Regions from separate parts of the Delftia sp. PE138 genome, predicted to be linked through region 1. Evidence: predicted binding sites of a transcription regulator. Region 1 holds the regulator's gene; each other region holds the start of a gene.
The links. Region 1 encodes LexA, which represses DNA repair genes until DNA is damaged. Its sites were predicted from a motif close to ACTGTATNNNNATACAGT; they were not measured.
Positions count from the first base shown of each region.

Region 1 (7,581 bases):
GGCCACTTTGCCGGGTTGTCATTTTCTCGACGATTGTTGTTGCTTCGTAGCAGGAATGCAGATCATGCACTTTCTACGATGACCCACTTTCAATCCGCAGGAAAGTGGCAGGTATGGAGATGATTTCCCTTTCGAGAATGACGGACGTGACAGGAGGCAGGGCATGAACCGCGCACGTCTGGGGCTGCTTACGGGCACGCATGCCATCAACGACCTCTACCAGGGACTGGTTCCTGCGCTGTTGCCCTTCATGGTGCTGGAGCGCGGCTACAGCTATACGGAAGCCAGCGGCCTGATGCTGGCGGCCACGGGCCTGTCGAGCATGGTCCAGCCGCTGTTCGGCCTGTATGCCGACCGGTCGCCACGGCCCTGGATGGTGCCGGCCGGCTTTGTGGTGGCCGCCCTGGGCCTGGCCCTGGTGGGCATGAGCCCGGACTACTGGGTCAGCTGGTTGGCTGCCGTGCTGTGCGGCCTGGGGATCGCGGCCTACCATCCGTCCGCAACGGTGGCGGCCCGCATGGCGGGCGGCGGCTCGCAGAAGGCGATGAGCGTGTTTTCGGTTGGCGGAACGGCGGGGGCATCGTTCGCTCCCATGCTGGCTGCGGCCGTGGTGGGCGCAGGCGCCTTGCACCGCAGCTGGATGCTGGCCCTGCCTGCAGCGGCCATGCTGGTGCTCTGGTATGCCTGTACTTGGCGGGATGGAGCCAAGGACCATTGCGCCACCCGGCGCCTGGCCGTGGCTCAGGGCGAATTGCCCGCCAACCACTGGCGCGCCTTCTTCCTGCTGTGCGGGGTCATCGTCTGCTGGTCGATTCCCTATGTGACGGTGCTGTCCACCCTGCCCATGTTCGTGACGCGCGAGCTGGGCGGCTCGGACTTCATGGGAGCGGCCACGCTGACCTCATTCACAGCCGCTGCGGCGGTGGGCACTTTGCTGGGGGGCACGCTTGCAGATCGCCGGGGGCGCATGCAGGCCATCCGCGCCGGCTACCTGTTGGCATTGCCTGCTCTGGCGGCCCTGGCCCTGGCCTCCACGCCATGGATGGCGCTGGCCTGCACCATGGCCCTGGGCGTGTGCATGTTTCTTCCGTTTGCCGCCCAGGTCACGCTGGCCCAGGACTATCTGCCGCGCAACCAGGCCACGGCCAGCGGGCTGACCCTGGGGCTGGCCATGTCGATAGGCGGCATGGTGGCGCCGTTGTTCGGCATGCTGTCCGATGCGCGCGGACTGCGTTTTTCGTTGAGCGTCGTGCTGTGCATTCTGTGCGTTGCCGCGGCGCAGGCGTGGTGCATGCGCAATCGGCGCAGCGAGGGGAGTGCTGCACCGGCGGCTGTCAGGGCCTGATGCGCAGCCCCTGCCGCTGGGCAAAGCAAGAGACAGGCCCGGGCTCTCGCAGACCGGGTGGACGGGTTGGTCTCAGGGCGACCTCAGGCCGGTGTCTGCGCGCCGTGCGCTTCCATGCGTTCCAGGGCGGCACAGACATCGGCCATGCGGCCCGAGATGAACAGGCATTCGGGCTGCTCCTGCGGCGAGCGCTGGATGATGCGCAGACCCGAAGGCAGGGCCTGATCTGCCGGAAGTGAGGGCAGTTCGGGTTGCAGGGGCAGCAGCAGCTGCGCATCCCTGTGTTCTGGCAGCCGTGCTGACTTGCTGCGCCGCTGCTGGCTGCGGCGGCGTGCCTTGCTGAAGGACAGGATGGTCGCCTGCTCGGATTGCACAGGCGATTCGGGCTGGATGGTGCGCATGGCGGGCTCCATGGCGGCGGCGGGCAGGCGAATGCCCTGTGCCAGGCGCAGGAAGGACAGAGAAGACAGTGTTGGCAGAGCGAATCCCATGTGACGACTCCTGTTGGCGTATTTCAAAGAGGCATGGACACAGGCAGGATTGCGGTTTGCGGGCAAAGCTCCGCCCAGGGCGAAGCTGCAAGGCTTCGCGCCTACCACCTGGGCGGTGCATGAAGTAGGGGGTGGCAACCCGTGCAGGGCTGCCTGTCCGGTTTACATGGACATGCTGTTGCGGATCAGCCCCACGGCCAGGCCTTCAATGGCAAAGGCCTCTTCGGGAGCGACGCGGATCACCGGGTAATCGGGGTTTTCCGGCAGGAGCTCCACGCCCTGCGTGGTGCGGCGCAGGCGCTTGACGGTGACTTCATCTCCCAGGCGTGCCACGACGATCTGCCCGTTGCGGGCTTCATGCGCGGACTGCACGGCCAGCAGATCGCCGTCCATGATGCCCGCGTCGCGCATGGACATGCCGCGCACGCGCAGCAGATAGTCCGGGCGGACCTGGAACAGGCTGGGTTCGACGGAATAGGTCTGGTCGATATGTTCCTGGGCGAGAATGGGCGAGCCCGCCGCGACGCGGCCCACCAGCGGCAGCATCAGCGGCGCCAGGGCCGACAGCGGCAGCCCGAAGCTGGTGCCGCGTGCGGCATTGATGTTGCGCACGGTGTCGGTACGCAGGCGAATGCCGCGGGAGGTGCCGCTGACCAGTTCGATCACGCCTTTGCGGGCCAGGGCCTGCAGGTGTTCCTCTGCTGCGTTGGCGGACTTGAAGCCCAGCGTGTTGGCGATTTCCGCGCGGGTGGGGGGAGCGCCCGTGCGGGAGATGGCGGCCTGGATCAGGTCCAGGATCTGTTGCTGGCGGGCGGTGAGCTTGGGATGGTCGAGCATGGCGTGCGTCCGGTCCTTGAATTCAGATGGCAGGCAGAGAAGTCATCTGATGATTTATACAGTATCTGTATTTTTAACCAGTTTTCCAAGAGGTGCAAGTGGGGCAGTCAAAGTTGGTGATTCTTGGCACGGGCGGCACCATCGCCGGCCGGGCGGATTCGCAGTCGCAGGCAGTGGGATACAAGGCCGGACAGATCACGGTGCAGTCGCTGCTCGATGCCGTGCCGGATCTGGAGCAGCAGGCGCTGGGGCCTGTGCAGACGCAGCAGATCGCGCAGGTGGACAGCAAGGATATGGACTGGCCCGTGTGGCGCGCGTTGCTGCGTGCCTGCACGCAGGCGCTGGAGGATGCGGACACACGCGCCGTGGTGATCACGCATGGAACGGACACGCTGGAAGAGACGGCCTGGCTGCTGCACAGCCTGCTGCCTGCCGCCAAGCCCATAGTGCTCACTTGCGCCATGCGCCCGGCCACGGCCCTGCTGGCCGACGGACCGCAGAATCTGCGCGATGCCGTGACCGTGGCCGCCAGCGGCGGGCGCAGCGGTGTGTGGGTGGTGGCCGGCGGCGAGGTGCATGCGGCGGCCCAGGTGCAAAAGGTCCACCCTTACCGACTGCAGGCCATGCGCTCCATGGAAGGTGGCCCGCAGGCCGTGGTGGAGGAAGGACGCGTGCGCTGGCTGGTGCCTGATGCGCCGGTCACGCCGGTCGCCCCCGTTGCGCGGATGGTGATTTCCGCTCCCGCTCTGTCTGACCTGCTGGCGCTGGATGAGCTGCCCTGGGTCGAGGTGGTGTTCAGCGGTGCCCTGGCGCGTGCCTGCGGCGTGGATGCGCTGGTGGCCGCAGGCGTGCGCGGCATCGTGGTGGCCGGCACGGGCAATGCGACCGTTCACGAAAGCATGGAAGCGGCCTTGCTGCGTGCGCGCGACAAAGGCGTCTGGATCTGGCGGGGCACGCGCTGCGCCGAAGGCCTGCCCGTTGCCTCGGGGCTTGGCACGGACCCCGCAGAGGCCGATCTGGTCCAACTGCCCGTGGCCAAGGCGCGGATTGCCATGATGCTGGCGCTGGCCGCGCAGCCGCGCGACTGATCCTCCGGGCGTCGCCGGCGCTTCAGATGCAGGCGGGCAACAAAAAAGCACCCGGCGGGTGCTTTTCTGGGGTCTGGCGCATGGCCTGCGTCATTCAGCCAGTGCTGCCAGGGCGCGCTGGGTGATGTCTTCCACCGAGCCCAGGCCGCTGATGGCGCGGTACTTGGGGGCTGCTGCGGCTTCCTTCTCGGCCCAGGCGCGGTAGTAGTCCACCAGCGGGCGGGTCTGGCTGCTGTAGACGTCCAGGCGCTTCTTGACCGTTTCTTCCTTGTCGTCCTCGCGCTGCACCAGCGGCTCGCCGGTCACGTCGTCCAGGCCTTCTACCTTGGGCGGGTTGAACGTGACGTGGTAGGTGCGGCCCGAAGCGGGGTGGGAGCGGCGGCCGCTCATGCGCTCGATGATGGCATCGAAGGGCACATCGATCTCGAGCACGTAGTCCAGCTTCACGCCGGCGGCCTTCATGGCGTCGGCCTGGGGAATGGTGCGGGGAAATCCGTCGAACAGGAAGCCGTTGGCGCAATCGGGCTGGGCAATGCGCTCCTTGACCAGATTGATGATCAGGTCGTCGCTGACCAGTTGGCCGGCGTCCATCACGGCCTTGGCCTGCTGGCCCAGGGGCGTGCCGGCCTTGACGGCGGCACGCAGCATGTCACCGGTGGAGATCTGGGGAATGCCGTACTTCTGGCAGATGAAAGCGGCTTGCGTGCCTTTGCCGGCGCCGGGTGCGCCCAACAAAATCAGTTTCATGGAAGTCCTTGAGGAGAGTAGAAATTCTTGTCTGCCGGATCGGCCCACCGGGGCGGACAGTCCATGCGTCATATTTTTGTCGCGGGCAAGGATAGCACGCACAGGGCCAACACTGGCTTACACGCACGGGGCAAAACTGTCGCCTGTGCAATCGCCAAAACCTGCGTTTTGCTGTCCGACAAAACCGCATGGGCGGCGTTGCTGCAAATGGCGATGCCCGGCATCGCCATTTGTGCGTTTTCAGCGGCCGGCCGATTCAGGCCGGCGGGTTGGACAGCTGGGCGCGCACCCGCTCCAGATCCTCGCGCGTGTCCACGCCAGGGCCGGGTGCATGGGGTGTGACATGGACGGCGATGCGGTGGCCGTGCCACAGCGCACGCAACTGCTCCAGGGCCTCCAGTGCCTCGGTGGGTGCCTGGGAAAGCTGGGGGAAGCTGCGCAGGAAGCCGGCGCGATAGCTGTAGATGCCGATGTGGCGCAGCGGTGCGAAGCCGGGGTGGCCCAACGCTGCCGATGCCGTCTCCCACCATGCCTGGTCCGCATGCTCGCGCGCGAAGGGAATGGGCGCACGGCTGAAATAGTGGGCCATGCCCTGGGCATCGCAGACGACCTTGACCACGTTCGGGTTGACGAAGTCGGCAAGGCTGTCAATGGCATGCGCCGCCGTTCCCATGCTGGCCGAAGGTTGCCGGGGCAGCAGGGCGGCCACGGCGTCGATGAGTTCGGGGGCGATCAGCGGCTCGTCGCCCTGGACATTGACCACGATGTCATCGCCATCGAGACCCAGCAGCGCGCAGGCCTCGGCCAGTCGGTCGCTGCCGCTGGCATGGTCGTTGCGCGTGAGCACGGCCGCCACGCCATGCGCGGCACAGGCGGCGAAGATGCTTTCGTCATCGGCTGCGACCACGCACCGTGCGGCGCCGCTGCGGCTGGCGCGCTGTGCCACGCGCACGACCATGGGAAGCCCTGCAATGTCGGCCAGGGGCTTGCCCGGCAGGCGGCTGGAAGACAGGCGGGCGGGAATCAGAACCGTGAAGGGCGCGGAGGACATGGTGCGTGCAGGAGTGAGGCGAAGGCGTGGGGCGGCGCAGGTGATGGGAAAAATCAGTCCTCGATCTCGTCGTCGTCCAGCGTGCGGGCCTCGGTTTCCAGCAGCACGGGAATGCCGTCGCGCACCGGGTAGGCCAGGCGCGCGCTGCGCGAGACCAGTTCCTGGTGCTCGCGGTCAAAGCGCAGCGGGCCTTTGGTGACGGGGCAGACCAGCAGTTCGAGAAGTTTGGCGTCCATGGCGGATCCTGTGTTTTGAAGGGAAAGGGCGGGCCGTGGCAGCCAGCCGAGACGGAGATGATAGTCAGGCGGGGCAGGGGCGCAGTGCCTGCAGCCGCTCATCCAGCAGAGCCCAGAAATCCGCCGGCAGCTGCAATTGCAGCGCAACCGCCCAGGCCTGGGGATGGGTGCGCCACAGCTTGACGGCATCTTTTTCGGTGCAGACCAGCGGGTCTTCGTTGCGCCCCAGGCGCTGGAAGCTCTCAAAATTATAGTGATCCGGCAGCGCCTGGACATGCTCCAGCGTCAGGCCTTGCTCGCGGGTCAGCATGGAGAAAAAGCCTTCGGGCCGGGCCACTGCCGCCACGGCCTCCACGGGCTGCGCACGCAGGGAGGACAGTGCGATGCGCTCGCCTTGGGCATTGACGGCTTCGCTGGACAGCTGGCGCTGTATGGCAAACGCGGGGGCGTCGGTGTCGGGGGCTGCGCCTGCATGCAGCACGGCGGTGACGGGGCGCGGCCAGGGCTCGCGCAGCGGGCCGGCCGGCAGCAGCCAGCCGTTGCCGATGCCGTCGTCATTGAAGACGCACAGCTCGATGTCGCGGGCCAGGGCCAGGTGCTGCAGGCCGTCGTCGCTGATGACCACATCCACCTGCGGGTGGCGGGCGCGCAGGGCCTGGACGGCCTCGATGCGCTTGCGGGCCACGAAGACCGGCACGCCGCTGGCACGCGCCAGCAGCGCGGGTTCATCGCCCACGTCGGCGGGGGCGCTGTCAGGACGGGCTTCGCGGCAGTCGTCCGTGCTGCGGCCATAGCCGCGCGAGACGATGCCGGGACTCCATCCGCCATCGCGCAGATGGCGGGCCAGGGCGAGCGTGACAGGGGTCTTTCCGGCGCCGCCCGCAATCACGTTGCCGACGACGATGACCGGAATGCCGGCCTGGCCCCCACGCCTGAAGCCCAGTGCATATGGCAGCCGATGCAGGGCCAGCAGGGCACGGTACAGCAGGGACAGGGGAAGGAGCGCGCAGGCCAGCGGACCGCGGCGGCGCCAGGCCGCGCGAAGCCCCCGGGCTGCGGGGGCAGGACCAGTCCGGGGCATGGCGGCCTTGCCTTCAGCGCCCGGCGCTGGCCGAGGTCTGCGTGGCGAAGGTGATCTGGGACAGTCCGGCGCGGCGCGAGGCTTCCATCACCGATACCACGGACTGGTGCGGCGCAGTGGCATCGGCGCTGATGATGACCACGCTGTCCTTGCCGGCGACGGCCGCTGCGGCCAGCGCCTGGGTCAGGCCGGTGACGCTGCGGTCTTCCACGGCGGTCTTGTTGATGGCATAGCGGCCATCGGCTGCGATGGCGACGATGATTTCGCGGGGCCGGTCGCGCTGCTGCTCGACGTCGGCCACCGGAAGGGTCAGCTGCAGCTCGGTGAACTTGCTGTAGGTGGTGGACAGCATCAGAAAGATCAGCACCACCAGCAGCACGTCGATGAACGGGATCAGGTTGATCTCGGGCTCGTCACGGCGGCGGGGACGGAAGTTCATGTCAGGTCTCTCGCGTGCTGGTTCACTTGCCGCCGACGCGGGTGAGGTGGCGCACGAACTGTTCGGAAGCCAGCTCCATGCCCAGCAGGTAGCCGTCGACGCGGGCGCGGAAGTAGCGCCAGAAGATCAGGGCCGGAATGGCGACGATCAGGCCGAAGGCCGTGTTGTACAGGGCGATGGAGATGCCGGCCGCCAGCTGGGCGGGGTTGCTGCCGCCGGTGGCCGATGCGCCGCCTTGCGAGCCGAAGATCTCGATCATGCCGATC
Region 1 is NZ_JABEPN010000004.1:161,891-169,471, forward strand. Features, by position in the region: gene HFGMBDPB_RS15755 (AraC family transcriptional regulator) at 1-22, opposite strand, end outside; gene HFGMBDPB_RS15760 (MFS transporter) at 164-1,345, shown strand; gene HFGMBDPB_RS15765 (hypothetical protein) at 1,429-1,836, opposite strand; gene lexA (transcriptional repressor LexA) at 1,999-2,673, opposite strand; gene HFGMBDPB_RS15775 (asparaginase) at 2,772-3,761, shown strand; gene adk (adenylate kinase) at 3,852-4,508, opposite strand; gene kdsB (3-deoxy-manno-octulosonate cytidylyltransferase) at 4,765-5,559, opposite strand; gene HFGMBDPB_RS15790 (Trm112 family protein) at 5,613-5,795, opposite strand; gene lpxK (tetraacyldisaccharide 4'-kinase) at 5,860-6,876, opposite strand; gene HFGMBDPB_RS15800 (ExbD/TolR family protein) at 6,890-7,315, opposite strand; gene HFGMBDPB_RS15805 (MotA/TolQ/ExbB proton channel family protein) at 7,338-7,581, opposite strand, start outside.

Region 2 (7,581 bases), on a different contig from region 1:
CGAGTCGAATGAATGTTTTGACGCGGCTTGGCCGTAGCGCTCCGGTTGCCTGCATCCGGCGTCGCAATGGCGGGGCCCTCCTGTTTACTGTCTTCTTACCTACTCTCTAGGAAACTGTGATGAAGAACTCTCTGATCCTGGCTACCGTGATCGCTGCTGCAGCTCTGGCCGCTTGCGGCAAGAAGGAAGAGGCTCCGGCCCCCGCTCCCGCTCCTGCTGTTGAAGCTCCCGCACCGGCAGCTCCCGCTCCCGCAGAAGCCGCTCCTGCTGCTCCCGCCGCCGACGCAGCTGCTCCCGCAGCGCCCGCCGCTGACGCAGCTGCACCTGCCGCTCCCGCTGCTGACGCTGCTGCTGCAGACGCCGCCAAGGCTGCTGCCGACGCTGCCGCCAAGGAAGCCACCAAGCAGTAATCCGGCCTTCGCCGGTGGCACAGGCTTAGGCTTGTGCTGCGAAAAAACCGCATCCTTCGGGCTGCGGTTTTTTTTCGTCCACCAGGGCCCGGTCATGCATATCCATGGTCTATGCACGACGGCCCGTATGCAAAAAAGCCACCGGCAAGTGAATGCGCGGTGGCTGCAGGCGAGGGCGGCGGCTGCCGCCTCAATCCCGACGTGAGGATCGCTTACTTCATGTCGTCGGTGATGACGCGCACGATGCGCTGGGCATTGGCCGAGGTCTCTGGCTGGCCCTGGGTGTTGAGCACGGTGACCGTGGACTTGTCGCCCTCGCTGCGCACCTGGATCTGGTACTTGACCGGCGCGGCCGCGTCGGGCGAGCGGCTGAACAGCTTGCTGAAGAATCCCTTGGGCTCGACCTTGGCATCGGGCGCCACATAGCGCACGAAGTAGATGCCGCGGCTGCGGTCGCGGTCTTCCACGGTGAAGCCCGTGCGGTCCAGGGCCACGCCGACACGGCGCCATGCGCGGTCAAAGCCTTCGTCGATCTGCAGCACGGGCTGTCCGTTGGCGGATTCCATGCGCACGCTGCCGGTGGCGGCTGCCGTGGTGGTGTTGGCCTTGGCCACGGCGTCGGCCTGCTCCTGGCTCACGCCGAGCTTGACCATCAGGCGGCGCAGGAATTCGGTTTCCAGTTCCGGATCGGAGGGGCGCGGCTGCCAGATGGTCTGGTCCTTCTGGGCGCTGGTGTACACCTCCTGCATGCCGCGGTGCGTGATGTAGACCTCGGTGGAGCCGTCGGCCGAGCGCTCCAGGCGGGTGCGGAACCTGTCGCGCTCGCTGGTGGAGTACAGGCCGTCGAAGACCTTGCCCAGCGTCTTGCGGATCACGTCCTGCGGGATCTTGGCGCGGTTCTCGGCCCAATCGGTTTCGATGATGCCGAGCTGGCGGTCTTCGGTGGTGAAGATGAAGCCGTTTTCCAGCCAGAAGTCGCGCACGGGCTCCCACAGCTGGTCGGCCGGACGCTTGATCACCAGCCAGCGCTGCTCGCCATTGCGCTCGATGCGCACATCGCCCAGGGCGGCGGTGGCCGTTCGGCCCTCTGCCGGCTTTTGCGCCTTGGAGTTGGCTTCCATGGCGGCGGCGGAGACCACGCCGCCGGGCACGGCGTAGCGGGAGTCCGTGGACAGCTGTGTCAGGTCTGGCGGGACTTCCAGGGTGGGCGCCTGCTGCTTGCCGGCGCTCTTGTAGTCGATCTTGCTCTCTTGGAACGTGGTCGTGCAGGCTGTCAGGCCGATGGCCAGGCTCAGCAGGCTCAGACGTGCAATGGGCTGTTTCACGCGAATATCCTTGGTGCGTTCGGTCGGTGGGGCGGGGCGCCTCACAGCAGGCCAGCGGAGCTCAGGGCGGCTTCCACGGTGGCTTCCAGATTCTTGCTCAGGGGTGTCATCGGCAGGCGCATGGCCGGGCCGCAAAGGCCCAGGCGAGCTGCGGCCCACTTGACGGGAATGGGGTTGGCCTCGACGAAGAGGTTCTTGTGCACAGGCATCAGGCGCATCTGGATGTCCATGGCGGTGCGCACGTCGCCGGCCAGGGCCGCCTTGCACAGATCGCTCATCAGGCGCGGCGCCACGTTGGCCGTGACGCTGATGTTGCCGTGGCCGCCGCACAGCATCAGTGCCACAGCGGTCGGATCATCGCCGGAGTACACGCCGAAGCCTTCGGGCACTTCACGGATCAGCCACTGGGCGCGTTCGATGTTGCCCGTGGCTTCCTTGATGCCGATGATGGCGGGGATCTGCGCCAGGCGCAGCACGGTGTCGTGCTGCATGTCGGCCACCGAGCGGCCGGGCACGTTGTAGAGCACCACAGGCAGGTCGCCCACCGCTTCGGCAATGGCCTTGAAATGCTGGTACTGGCCTTCCTGCGTGGGCTTGTTGTAGTAGGGCACGACCTGCAGCTGGCTGTCGGCACCGACCTTCTTGGCGTAGCGGGCCAGCTCGATGGCCTCGTGCGTGCTGTTGGCGCCGCAGCCTGCCATCACGGGAACGCGGCCCGCAGCCTGCTCGACGGACACGCGGATGATTTCGCAGTGTTCCTCCACGTTGACGGTGGGGGATTCACCTGTCGTTCCCACCACGCCGATGCAGTCCGTGCCCTCGGCCACATGCCAGTCGATGAGTTTTCGCAGCGCCGGGTAGTCAACACTACCGTCCTCGTGCATGGGCGTGATGAGGGCAACGATGCTGCCAGTGAGAGCGACGGAGGAGGATGTCATGTCCGCAAGAAAAAACGGGAAAGGATCATTCTAACGAGTGTCGGAGGCAGGCCCAAGGCGGTCGCCTGTAGGGATTCAGGCGATTGCAGCCCCCGACGCCTTCTGATGCGCCAGCATGGCCACGGGTTCCCGGCCTGTTGCATCGGGGCGCAGTGCCGCGATGCGCTGGACCATGCGATCGGGCTCGCCCAGCTGGCCGTGCTCGTAGGCCACGATGTGCCAGCCCGCGCAGGCCTGCAGCAGCTCGCCGGGCGCCAGCAGGAAATCGGGCCGGGAAGGCTTGCCGAAGGCCTCGTTGCCCTGGGCAAAGGTTTCGTACAGCAGCACGCCGCCGGGGGCCACGCTGCCCAGCAGCGCCGGCCACAGCGGGCGCCACAGATAGTGGGTCACGACCACGGCGCCGAACTGCCTGCCGGGCAGGGGCCAGGGGCCGTTTTCAATGTCGGCGCACAGCAGCTCGCCCACGCCCTGCAGGCCGGCCAGGGCCTGGGCGTCGCGGTCCACGCCCGTCACTGCATGGCCGCGTGCATGGAACCAGCGCATGTGGCGGCCAGGGCCGCAGGCCACGTCGAGCACGGTGGCCTCGGGTGCCAGAAGATGCGCCCAGCGTTGGATCCAGGGCGAAGGCGGCGTGGCTGCGTGCATGTGAAATCTCGGAAATGAATTGAAAGCGGCCGCCATTGTGCCGCCAGGCCTTTGCCGCGCTTCAATTTCAGAAGCAGGCCCAGAGCTGGTCGGCCATGCCCAGCATGAACTCGGGCTGCAGATAGAGCATGAAGACCAGGCCCAGCACCAGCAGCACGGCGGCCCACAGCGCCAGCCTGCGCAGCAGCTGTGGGCGGGGCGTGGTGGCTGTCGTCATGTCAGGCCGCCGCCTGCGCCGCACGCGGCCTTGCCACCGGGGCTTCGCGTATCGGCAGGTTCAGCAGGCCGGCGGCCACGCCCAGGCCGATGGCCAGGTACCAGACCACCTGGTAGCTACCGGTGTGGTCATACAGATAGCCGCCCAGCCAGACACCCAGGAAGCTGCCGACCTGGTGGCTGAAGAACACCATTCCGCTCAACATGGACAGATGCTGCACGCCGAAGATCTGGGCCACGGTGGCATTGGTCAGCGGCACGGTGGACAGCCACAGCAGTCCCATGGCGGCCGAGAAGATGTAGACCGACCAGGGCGTCAGCGGCGCGAGCAGGAAGAGCACGATCACCACCGAGCGCGTGAAGTAGATGGTGGACAGCAGGTAGCGCTTGGGCAGGCGCTGGCCCAGGTTGCCGGCCACGTAGGTGCCGACGATGTTGAACAGCCCCACCAGCGCCAGCGAGATGCTGGCCACCTGCGGTGCCAGGCCGTAGTCCTTGAGGTAGCTGGGCATGTGCACGCCGATGAACATCACCTGGAAGCCGCAGACGAAGTAGCCAGCCGTCAGCAGCACGAAGCTGGGCGTGCGCAGCGCTTCGGCGACGGCCTGGCCCGCGCTCTGGTCGCGCACGGGTCGGGTATTGCCGGCCGTGAAGCCCGGCTCGCGCAGGCCGAAGGCCAGCGGAATGATCATCAGGGCGCACAGCGAAAGCAGCAGCAGGGCGTTGGACCAGCCGAAGTTCGAGATCAGGCTGCCTTCCACGGGCACCATGAAGAACTGGCCGAAGGAGCCCGCCGCCGCCGTCACGCCCATGGCCCAGCTGCGCCGCGCCACGGGAATCTGGCGGCCCAGCACGCCGTAGATCACGGCATAGGTGGTGCCGGCCTGGGCTGCGCCTATCACCACGCCGGCCGTCAGTGCGAACCAGGTTGTCGTGGGCGCCATGGCCATGCCGGCCAGGCCCAGCGCATACAGCAGCGCGCCCACCAGGAGCACGCGGAAGGCGCCGAAGCGGTCGGCCAGCATGCCGCCGAAGATGCCGAGCACGCCCCAGGACAGGTTCTGGATGGCAATGGCCAGCGCGAAGGACTCGCGCGTCCAGCCCATCTCCTGGGTGATGGGCTGCAGCCACAGGCCGAAGCCGTGCCGGATTCCCATGGACAGCGTCACGACTGCGCCCCCGCACAGCAGTATCTGCACCATGGACATGGGTTGGTTGTTTTTGTGCATGCGGCAAACTTTAGCGAAACTCCGGGTTTTGCGCTGCGACGCGTGGGTCGCCCATGCGCCAGCGCGGCACTTCGTAGCCCTTGGCGGCACTGGCCTTTTCGGGATAGTCAATGTCAATGACTGTGAATGTATCCAGCACTGAGCCGGGCCGCGCACTACAATCCGCCCCCATGGCAGTCAAACCATCTCCCACTTCCGCCAGCGAATACTCCGAAGGCTCGATACGCGTGCTCAAGGGCCTGGAGCCCGTCAAGCAGCGTCCCGGCATGTACACGCGCACCGACAACCCCCTGCATGTGCTGCAGGAGGTGATCGACAACGCGGCCGACGAGGCGCTGGCCGGCTTCGGCAAGAAAATCCGCTTCACCCTGCATTCCGACGGCTCCTACAGCGTCGAGGACGACGGCCGGGGCATCCCCTTCGGCATGCACCCCGAGGAAAAGGCGCCCGTGGTGGAACTGGTCTTCACCCGCCTGCATGCGGGCGGCAAGTTCGACAAGGGCAAGGGCGGCGCCTACAGCTTCTCGGGCGGCCTGCATGGCGTGGGCGTCTCGGTCACGAATGCGCTGGCCACGCGCCTTGAGGCCTGCATCCACCGCGAGGGCAAGGTGGCCACCATCGCCTTCTCGGGCGGCGACGTGGTCGAGCCCCTGCAGTCGCGGCCGCTGGCCGCAGGCGAGCGCAAGCAGGGCACGACCGTGCGCGTGTGGCCCGATGCCCGCTACTTCGAATCCTCCCAGCTGCCCATGGGCGAGCTGATGCATCTGCTGCGCAGCAAGGCCGTGCTCATGCCCGGCGTGTCGGTGACCCTGGTCAACGAGAAGACGCGCGACACCCAGACCTGGCAGTTCAAGGGCGGCCTGCGCGACTATCTGCAGCAAAGCCTGCATGGCGAGGCCGTCATCCCCCTGTTCGAAGGCGAGGGCTTTGCCGACCGCAACCACGACAGCTTTGCCGAAGGCGAGGGCGCCGCCTGGTGTGTGGCCTTCACCGAGGATGGCGCGCCGCTGCGCGAAAGCTATGTCAACCTGATCCCCACCACGGCCGGCGGCACGCACGACAGCGGCCTGCGCGACGGCCTGTTCCAGGCGGTCAAGGCCTTCATCGAGATGCATTCGCTGCTGCCCAAGGGCGTCAAGCTCATGCCTGACGACGTCTTCGCGCGCGCCAGCTACGTGCTCAATGCCAAGGTGCTGGACCCGCAGTTCCAGGGCCAGATCAAGGAGCGCCTGAACTCGCGCGATGCCGTGCGCCTGGTCAGTGGCTACGTTCGCCCTGCGCTGGAGCTGTGGCTCAACGAGCATGTGGAATGGGGCCGCAAGCTGGCCGAGATCGCCATCAAGGCCGCCCAGACCCGCCAGAAGGCGGGCCAGAAGGTCGAAAAGCGCAAGGGCTCGGGCGTGGCCGTGCTGCCCGGCAAGCTCACCGATTGCGAAAGCCGCGACCTGAGCCTGAACGAGGTCTTCCTGGTCGAGGGCGACTCGGCCGGCGGCAGCGCCAAGATGGGACGCGACAAGGAAACCCAGGCCGTGCTGCCCTTGCGCGGCAAGGTGCTCAACACCTGGGAAGTCGACCGTGACCGCCTGTTCGCCAACAACGAGATCCACGACATCTCGGTGGCCATCGGCGTGGACCCGCATGGCCCCCATGACACGCCCGACCTGTCCGGCCTGCGCTACGGCAAGATCTGCATTCTTTCGGATGCCGACGTGGACGGCTCGCACATCCAGGTGCTGCTGCTCACGCTGTTCTTCCGCCACTTCCCCAAGCTCATCGAGGCCGGCCACATCCATGTGGCGCTTCCGCCGCTGTTCCGCGTCGATGTGCCTGCGCGCGGCAAGAAGCCAGCAGCCAAGATGTACGCGCTGGACGAGGGCGAGCTGACCGCCATCCTCGACAAGTCCGCCAAGGATGGCGTGCCGCGCGAGAAATGCCAGATCAGCCGCTTCAAGGGCCTGGGCGAGATGAATGCCGAGCAGCTGTGGGAAACCACGCTCAACCCCGACACGCGCCGCCTGCTGCCCGTGCAGTTCATGAATCTGGACTTTGCGGCGGCCGAGCAGGTCGTCACCAAGCTGATGGGCAAGGGCGAGGCTGCGGCGCGCCGCGAGCTGATGGAGTTGCACGGCGACGCCATCGAAGTGGATATCTGATCCCCATGCCCCTGCGCCCGGCTGCCCCACAGCACCTTCCGCACCGCCCGCACCCTGCGCGCGCCGCTGCCGCGCGCGCGCTTGCAGCGCTGGGCGCGGCCCTGGCGCTGTGGGGGGTGGCGCAGCCCGCGCATGCCGATCTCTGGGCCTTCGTGGACGAGCGCGGCATCACGCACTTCGCCGCGCAGGCGCTGGACGAGCGCTACAAGCTCTACTTCCGCGGCTCGCTGTATGACAGCACCGAGCAGGGACTCAAGCCCCCGCTGGTGGAAGCCGAGGCCGCTGCCGACGATGACGGCGGCAGCGATGCCGGGCGCAGGCTGCAGGCGAGCACGCGGATGCAAAGCTTCTTCGACATCTCGCCGCGCTACAAGAGCGTGCGCGGCCACCTGCGCAAGGCGGCGGACCACACGGGGGTGGACTACGACCTGCTCAAGGCCGTGATTGCCGTCGAGTCGGGCTTTGACGCGCAGGCCATCTCGCCCAAGGGCGCAGTCGGCCTGATGCAGCTGATGCCGGCCACGGCCCAGCGCTTCGGCGTGGAGGCCAGCCGCCAGCGCAGCGTGCAGCAGCAACTGGCCGACCCGGCCATCAACGTGCCGGCCGGCGCGCGCTACCTCAACCATCTGATGGGGCTGTTCCCCGGGCGGCTGGACCTGGTGCTG
Region 2 is NZ_JABEPN010000009.1:60,375-67,955, forward strand. Features, by position in the region: gene HFGMBDPB_RS24925 (hypothetical protein) at 120-410, shown strand; gene bamC (NlpB/DapX family lipoprotein) at 623-1,735, opposite strand; gene dapA (4-hydroxy-tetrahydrodipicolinate synthase) at 1,777-2,673, opposite strand; gene HFGMBDPB_RS24940 (class I SAM-dependent methyltransferase) at 2,749-3,318, opposite strand; gene HFGMBDPB_RS24945 (hypothetical protein) at 3,386-3,535, opposite strand; gene HFGMBDPB_RS24950 (MFS transporter) at 3,537-4,763, opposite strand; gene HFGMBDPB_RS24955 (DNA topoisomerase IV subunit B) at 4,934-6,916, shown strand; gene HFGMBDPB_RS24960 (lytic transglycosylase domain-containing protein) at 6,922-7,581, shown strand, end outside.
Region 2: HFGMBDPB_RS24955 (DNA topoisomerase IV subunit B) is a predicted target of LexA. The motif match lies at 4,883-4,900, and genes of this name have one in related genera.

Region 3 (7,581 bases), on a different contig from region 1:
GCGTGGCATCACGCAGGTACTGCAGCACGCTGCGCGCGGTCTTGGGGTCCAGGCTGGCCACGGGCTCGTCGGCCAGGATGACCTGGGGCTGCTGGGCCAGCGCGCGGGCAATGCCCACGCGCTGCATCTGCCCGCCCGACAGCGCCTCGGTGCGCTCCAGCGCCTTGTGGGCCAGGCCCACGCGCTCCAGGCACTGGTCGGCCAGGCGGATATCGCTTTCGCGGAACAGCTGCAGCACCGAGGCCAGGGTGCCGGTCTGGCCCAGGCGCCCGGTCAGCACGTTCTTGCGCACCGACAGGCGCGGCACCAGGTTGTGGTGCTGGAAGACCATGGCCACGTGGCGAGCCAGCTCGCGCCGGCTGTGCCTGCCGCCGACCAGCATCAGGTCCATGCCGCCCACCTCCAGCGTGCCGCTGTCGGCGCGGGCCAGGCCGTTCATGCAGCGCAGCAGCGTGGACTTGCCGGCCCCCGACAGGCCCAGCATGACGACGAACTCGCCGGGCTGCACATCCAGGTCGATGCCATGCAGCACATGGTTGCTGCCATAGCTCTTGCGCAATTGGCGGATGCGGATCATTTCATGCTCCCGAGGTCCAGCTTCAGGGCCTTGGCCGTCTGGCGCACCACGTCGTAGGCCTTGTCATCCGTGGCCGCGAAGCCGTCGAGCACGCCCTGGTCACCCCAGGGCAGGTCCTTGACCTCGACCAGGGCCGCAGCCACCTTCTGCTTGGTGCCGGCGTCCAGGTTCTTGCGCCAAGTCATGGGCGACTCGGGGATGGGCTGGGAGCGCCAGACGATCTGGAAGTCCTCGCGCTTGACCAGGCCCTTGTTCACGGCGGAGTCGAAGATGCGGTCGGCCACGGCCGCCGCATCCACCTTGCCGTTGGCCACGGCCATGATGCTGGCGTCGTGCGAGCCCGAGAAGATCACGCGCGAAAAGCCCTTGTCCGCATCGAAGCCCTCGGCCATCAACCCCGCCTTGGGAAACAGGTGGCCCGACGCCGAGGTCGGGTCCACAAAGGCAAAGCTGCGGCCCTTGAGATCGGCCACGCTGGCCGGGCCTTTGTCCTTGCGGGAGATCACCATGCTGTGGTAAGCGCTCTTGCCCGTCTTCTTGGTCACGGCCACGGCAAAGGCCTCGGCGCCTGCCACCTGGTTGGCCAGCACGTACGAGAACGGGCCGAGGAAGGCGATGTCGATCTTGTTGGAGCGCAGCGCCTCGATCACGCCGTTGTAGTCATTGGCCACGAAGGGCCGCACCTTCATGCCGGTGCGGGTGGCCAGCTGGTCCATGACCTGCTGGCTGGCGCGGATCATGGCCTGCGCGTCCTCCGAGGGGATCAGGCCCACGCGCAGCTCGGCGCTCTGGGCAAAGGCGGCAGTGGTAGCGGTGGAGGCGGTGGCGGCCAGGGCCAGCACGGCGCCGGCATGGCGCAGCCAGGTCTTGCGGTTCATCTTCATGGGAGTGTTCCTTTGCATCAGGTCAGGCACATCGGCGGATCGGTGGATCCGTGAATCGCCGGTCAAATCGGCAGGCGGGTGGGTATGGCTGAATGCTAGGAGCGACATATTTCTGCCATGTGAAAGTTTCAGAATCGGTTTTGACAGCATCCATAGACAAAACCTTGAGATACCGACTTTCGTGAGCAACGCCCGCTACCGCGCCTTCATCGCCGTCGCCCACCATGGCAGCCTCAGCGCCGCCGCCCGCGCACTGGGCGTGAGCCAGCCCACCATCTCCACCCAGATCGCCACGCTGGAGCGCCAAAGCCAGATCGAGCTGTTCCACCGCCGCGGCTACCGCATGACGCTCACGGGCGCAGGCGCCAGACTGCTGCCCATGGCGCAGAAAATCATGGCGCTGGAGGCCGAGGCCGAATTCTTCCTGCGCGACTCGGGGCAGCTGCACCAGGGCGAGCTCAAGATCGGCGCCGTGGGGCCCTTCCATGTGATCGAGATGGTGGCCGCCTACCGCGCACGGCACCCGGGCATGCAGCTGTCCATCCGCATGGGCAACTCGCAGCAGGTGCTGGCCGACCTGGAACGCTACGACACCGACGTGGCCGTGCTCGCCGGCCTCTACGACCGCCCGGAGCTGCTGGCGCGCGAGTACGCGCGCCACGCCATCATCCTGTTCGCCCATGTCGCCCATCCCTTCGCGCGGCGCAGCGAAATCGCGCTGTCCGAACTGCAGGGCCAGCCTCTGCTGCTGCGCGAGCACGGCTCGACCACGCGCACCGCGCTGGAATCGGTGCTGCAGGCCGCCGGGGTGCAGCCGCGCACCGAACTGGAGATCGGCAGCCGCGAAGCCATACGCGAAGCCGTGGCGCGCGGCCTGGGACTGGGCGCCGTGTCCGAAGCCGAATTCATCCCCGACCCGCGCTTTCGCCCGCTGCGCATCGCGGGCGACCCGGCCAGCACCACCACCTATGTCTATTGCATGCGCGAGCGCAGCGACAGCCTGCTGGTGAGGTCGTTTCTGGAGGCGGTTTGAGCCTGCCGGTCCGCTCTCAGAACAGGCTGCGTTGCGGCAGCAAAAGCGACGGGTGGTAGAGGCTGCAATCGAGCCGCAGCGGCTCGCGGTTGAACCCGTACCGACGGCAGGCCAGGGCGAAGCGCTGGCGCAGCAGCTCGGCCCAGTGGCCGGTACCTTTCATGCGCTGGCCGAACTCGGCGTTGTACACGCGGCCGGCCTCGCGCTGCTCGCCCTGGATGCCGTGCAGGTCGCGCACGCGCTCCATCACGCGGCGGGCGCGGTCGGGGTAGTGCACCTGCAGCCATTGCTCGAACAGCGGCGCCACTTCCCAGGGCAGGCGCAGCACGGCATAGAAGGCGTGGCGCGCACCTGCGTCGGCGGCCGCCTCCAGCACCTTCTCCAGGTCTTCGTTGATGAAGGGAATCTGCGGTGCCAGGCTCACGCCCACGGGCACGCCCGCCTCGGTCAGCGCGCGGATGCTGCGCAGCCGGCGGTACGGCGCGGCAGCGCGCGGCTCCAGGTGGCGTGCCAGGTCGGCATCCAGCGTGGTCAGCGTGATGTGCACCGAGGCCAGGCCCTGGCGCGCCAGCGGGGCCAGCAGGTCCAGGTCACGCTCCACCCCGCTGCCCTTGGTGACGATGGAAAACGGGTGGCGCGCCTCGGCCAGCACTTCGATCAGGCGGCGCGTCAGCCCCAGCTCGCGCTCTATGGGCTGGTAGCAGTCGGTGACCGAGCCCAGCATCACGGGCGCGGCCACATGGCTGGCGCGCGACAGCTCGGCGCGCAGCAGCTCGGGCAGGTTCTGCTTGGCGATGAGCCGGGTCTCGAAGTCCAGCCCTGGCGACCAGCCCAGGTAGCTGTGCGTGGGCCGGGCATAGCAGTAGATGCAGCCATGCTCGCAGCCCCGGTAGGGATTGAGCCCCATGTGAAACGGCAGGTCGGGCGACTGGTGGCGGCTCAGCGCCGAGCGGGCCTGCTCCCAGCGCAGTTCGGTGCGCAGCGCAGCGGCCTCTTCGCCTTCGGCCGGCGCCTCAAGGCTGCCCCAGCCGTCATCGAAGGCCTCGCGCGGGTCGGTGGTGAAGCGGTGTGCCAGTTGGCTGGCTGCGCCCCGGCCCTTGATGGCGTGCAGGGGCACCCGGGCCGTGTCGTGATGAGGCGTGGGAGGACTGGAAAGCATGAAGCAACTGTATAAAAATACAGTCATACCAACAAGCACTCCCCGCATGCCTGCGGTTGCGAAGTGGGTTTTGCCGGCTTGGCAAGTGCCCGCGCCAATCCGCACCGCACCGTGCGGGTTCGCTTGGCAGAACGCGCACGGGCCTGCACAATGGCCTTATCGCACCAACTTGGTGCTTTTCTCTTTTCTTAAGATGCCTTGGCCCGGACAACCGCGTTGCCCGGGCTTTTGTCCGTTTGGGCGCCGCTGCCCTTCACTGCAGCCACGGCGCAAGCACACAAGGGAGCCAACACCATGGAGCGCAAGCCCCACATCATTCTTTCGTCCCTGGACCTGGAACGCATCGAGGCCCTGCTGGACAAGCAGCCCGCCTTTCCCGGCCGCGAGGCGCTCGAGGCCGAGCTGGACCGTGCCGACGTGCTCGAGCCCAAGGAAATGCCGCCCAACGTGGTGACCATGAATTCCACGGTGCGCTTCACGCTGCTGGAGTCGGGCAAGACCAATACGCTGACCCTGGTCTATCCCAAGGAGATGGATGGCAGCGCCGACAAGGTGTCGGTGTTCGCGCCCGTGGGCATTGCCCTGCTGGGCCTGAGCGTGGGCGACCAGTCCCGCATGCCCGGCCCCTCGGGCCAGGTCACCGTGCGCGTGGATGCCATCGAGTTCCAGCCGGAAAGCGCAGGCGAGCTGCACCGTTGAACGCCGACCGGCGTGAAGCGAAAAAGGCAGCCCACCGGCTGCCTTTGTTGTTTGTGGACTGACGCACCGCGCCTCAGCGCAGGCCCGCCACAAATGCCGCGATCAGGCCGGTGCCCACCAGGCCGGCCTGCCAGCGCAGCGCCATGTGCCAGCTGGGAACGTGGCGCTCCACGCGCTCGTACAGCAGATGGCCGGCCGCAATCGACAGCACAAAGGCCGTGCACATGCCCAGCAGGGCGGCGGGAATGGACTGCGGCCAGAAATGGCTTTCCACGGCGTTGACCAGCAGGCAGACCGAGAAGTGCACGAGAAACACCGAGTACGAAATCTTGCCCAGCCGGCGCAGCGGCGCCCAGCCTTGTGCCTGGGCAAACGCGGGGCTGCGCATGGCCGCGACCAGGGCCAGCGCCGTGGCACCGGCCAGCGCGATGCGGTCGCGCCACTGCAGTGCCAGCGCCGCCACGACCAGGGCCACGATCAGCAGGGACCAGCTCCAGGCCGTCGAGGACTTGTCCGCATGCGCGGCCCAGTAGGCCAGCATGCCCAGGCCGTAGGCGCCAAAGAAGTACGGCGCCCACACATCCCATTGCGCATCCAGATTGAAGCCCAGCAGCGAGGCCGCCACGCCGATCACCACCAGCGCCTGCGCCACGCTCAGCGTCCAGGGCCAGCAGCGCGACAGCGCCTGGCCGCCGAAGCGTCGGCGCAGCAAGGCGCCGCCCCAGCGCGTGCCGGCCAGCAGCAGCGCCGTCAGCGCAAACAGCTGGAAGTCGATGGACACGTACCAGACGCCGGCGGACAGCGACTCCTCGCCCACGATGTTCTGCAGCAGCAGCGCATGCGCCACCAGCTGCCAGAGATCGGGCTCGCCCGACACCGAGGCATGGTCGAACCAGGGCCGCACGGCCGCCGAGACGACGACGGCCACGACCAGGGCCACGGCATAGGGCACGACCAGGCGCACGAAGCGGCGCCCGATACGCGACCACGGATCGCTGTGCAGGCCGTGGCCTTGCGGCGCCATGCTGGCTGCCGCCAGGTAGCCGCCCAGCACCAGGAAGATCTGCACGGCCATGCGCGCATATTCATAGAGCCAGTCGATGAGGTCCGGCGCGGCCGGATGGGCGATATCGGACATGGGGCCGTAGAAGGCCAGGTGGTGCCAGACGATGGCGGCACAGGCCAGGCCCTTGGTGCAGTCGATCAGCGCACTGCGGCTAGCGTGGGACATGGGGCAATCTGCAATCTGCGAACGGGTCGGGAAGCGGGAGGCGCTGGGCCCGGGCCGCCTGGCCGCAAGCCCGCAAAGGCGCCATTGTGCGCCTTTTGACCGCGTCTTGCAGAAAGCTGACGCACCGCTTTCCAAGCCGCACAGGACATGCCGGCACGCGAAGGCACAATGCATGCCATGACGCAACCCAAACCTCTTCCGGCGTTGAACCGGCAGTTCGTCTCGCACTTCGGCGAGATGGGCAGCCGCTGGGGCATCAACCGCACGGTAGGCCAGATCTACGCTCTGCTGTTTCTTTCGCCCGAGCCGCTCAATGCCGACCAGATCGCCGAGACGCTGGAGTTCTCGCGCTCCAACGTGAGCATGGGGCTCAAGGAATTGCAGGCCTGGCGCCTGGTGCAGTTGCGCCACCAGCCCGGCGACCGGCGCGAGTATTTCGAGGCGCCGCAGGATGTCTGGGAAATCTTCCGCCGCCTGGCAGAGGAACGCCGCCGCCGCGAGATCGAGCCCACCCAGTCCATGCTGCGCGCCGCCATGCTGGAGGAAGTCACCACCGAAGAAGAGCGCTACGCCCAGCAGCGCATGCGCGACATGTACGAGCTGATCGACCGGCTCATGAACTGGTTTGACGACGTACAGCGCCTGTCGCCCGAGACCGCCATGCAGCTCATGGGCATGGGCACGGCCGTGACCCGGCTGCTGGACCTGAAGGACCGCATCACGGGCGGCAAGGGCCGCGCCAAGGCGGACGACACCGACGATTGAACCTGGCAAGCCTGCGTACAAAAATGAGCTCCCGAGGGAGCTCATTGTGTTTACAGCAATGCTTCATTGGCGGTAAGCGCGTGCAAAAACTGGCGTAGCCCAAAGCGAGGGACACCGAGCAAGGGCCGCCCCCGCAGCGAGGGTGTCGTCCCCCTCCCGAAGAGAGAGGGGGAAGGCGCGAAGCGCCTCAGGGGGAGCTTTATTTCTCCCGGGCCAGGAGTTCGCGGCGCGTGGCCTCGTCGTCCATCAGTTCGTACCACATCGCGTTGAGCACCGCGAAGGCGGCCGCCAGCGGCAGGCCGAGCAACCAGGCGAAGTACCACATGGTGTTGTGTCCTTTTCTTGACGTTGAATGTCGTTGCTTGATTCGGTGGATCAGTACGAGTGGCCGCGGCCCTCGATGATGGCCATCGGGTCGACCTTGCCGCGCAGCACGCTGTAGACCCAGCTGGTGTAGGCCACGATGAGGGGCACGAAGATCAGCGCGCACACCAGCATGATGAACAGCGTCACATGGCTGGACGAAGAGTCCCAGACCGTGAGGCTGTGCTGCGGGTTCAGCGACGAGGGCAGGATGAACGGGAACATGGACGCCCCCACGCTGGCGATGATGCCGGCAATGCCCAGGCCGCTGGACAGCAGGGCCAGCCACTCGCGGCGCAGCCACAGGCCCAGCGCCGCCAGCAGCGGCATCAGCAGGCCGATGGCCGGCACGGCCCAGAGCACGGGCCGGGCCTGGTAGTTGGCAAACCAGGCGCCCGCCTGCAGCGCAGCCGTCTTGAACAGCGGGTTGGACGGTCCGGTGGTGTTGACCTCGCTGGTGATGCGGTAGCCGTTGAGCGCGGCCAGCCACACGCCGGCCGCCGCGAACAGCACCGTGGTGGCGACGGCCGCCACCATGCCGAGGCGGCGCGCGCGCGCGGCCACATCGCCCTCGGTCTTGAACACCAGCCAGGACGCACCATGCATGAGCAGCATGCACAGCGAGACCAGGCCGGCCAGCAGCGCAAACGGGTTGAGCAGGCCGAAGAACGTGCCCTCGTAGTAGATGCGCATGTCGGGCGCCAGGCGGAAGGGCACGCCCTGCAGCACATTGCCCAGGGCCACACCGAAGATCAGCGCGGGCACCACGCCGGCCATGCACAGCACGGCATCCCAGCGCGCGCGCCAGGCCGGCTCCTCGCGCTTGCTGCGGAACTTGAAGGCCACGGGCCGCAGGATCAGCGCCACCAG
Region 3 is NZ_JABEPN010000012.1:10,070-17,650, reverse strand. Features, by position in the region: gene phnC (phosphonate ABC transporter ATP-binding protein) at 1-577, opposite strand, end outside; gene phnD (phosphonate ABC transporter substrate-binding protein) at 574-1,461, opposite strand; gene HFGMBDPB_RS27145 (LysR substrate-binding domain-containing protein) at 1,643-2,494, shown strand; gene HFGMBDPB_RS27140 (PA0069 family radical SAM protein) at 2,511-3,653, opposite strand; gene rnk (nucleoside diphosphate kinase regulator) at 3,948-4,352, shown strand; gene HFGMBDPB_RS27130 (acyltransferase family protein) at 4,426-5,583, opposite strand; gene HFGMBDPB_RS27125 (GbsR/MarR family transcriptional regulator) at 5,752-6,348, shown strand; gene cydX (cytochrome bd-I oxidase subunit CydX) at 6,548-6,673, opposite strand; gene cydB (cytochrome d ubiquinol oxidase subunit II) at 6,724-7,581, opposite strand, start outside.
Region 3: HFGMBDPB_RS27140 (PA0069 family radical SAM protein) is a predicted target of LexA. The motif match lies at 3,660-3,677, and genes of this name have one in related genera.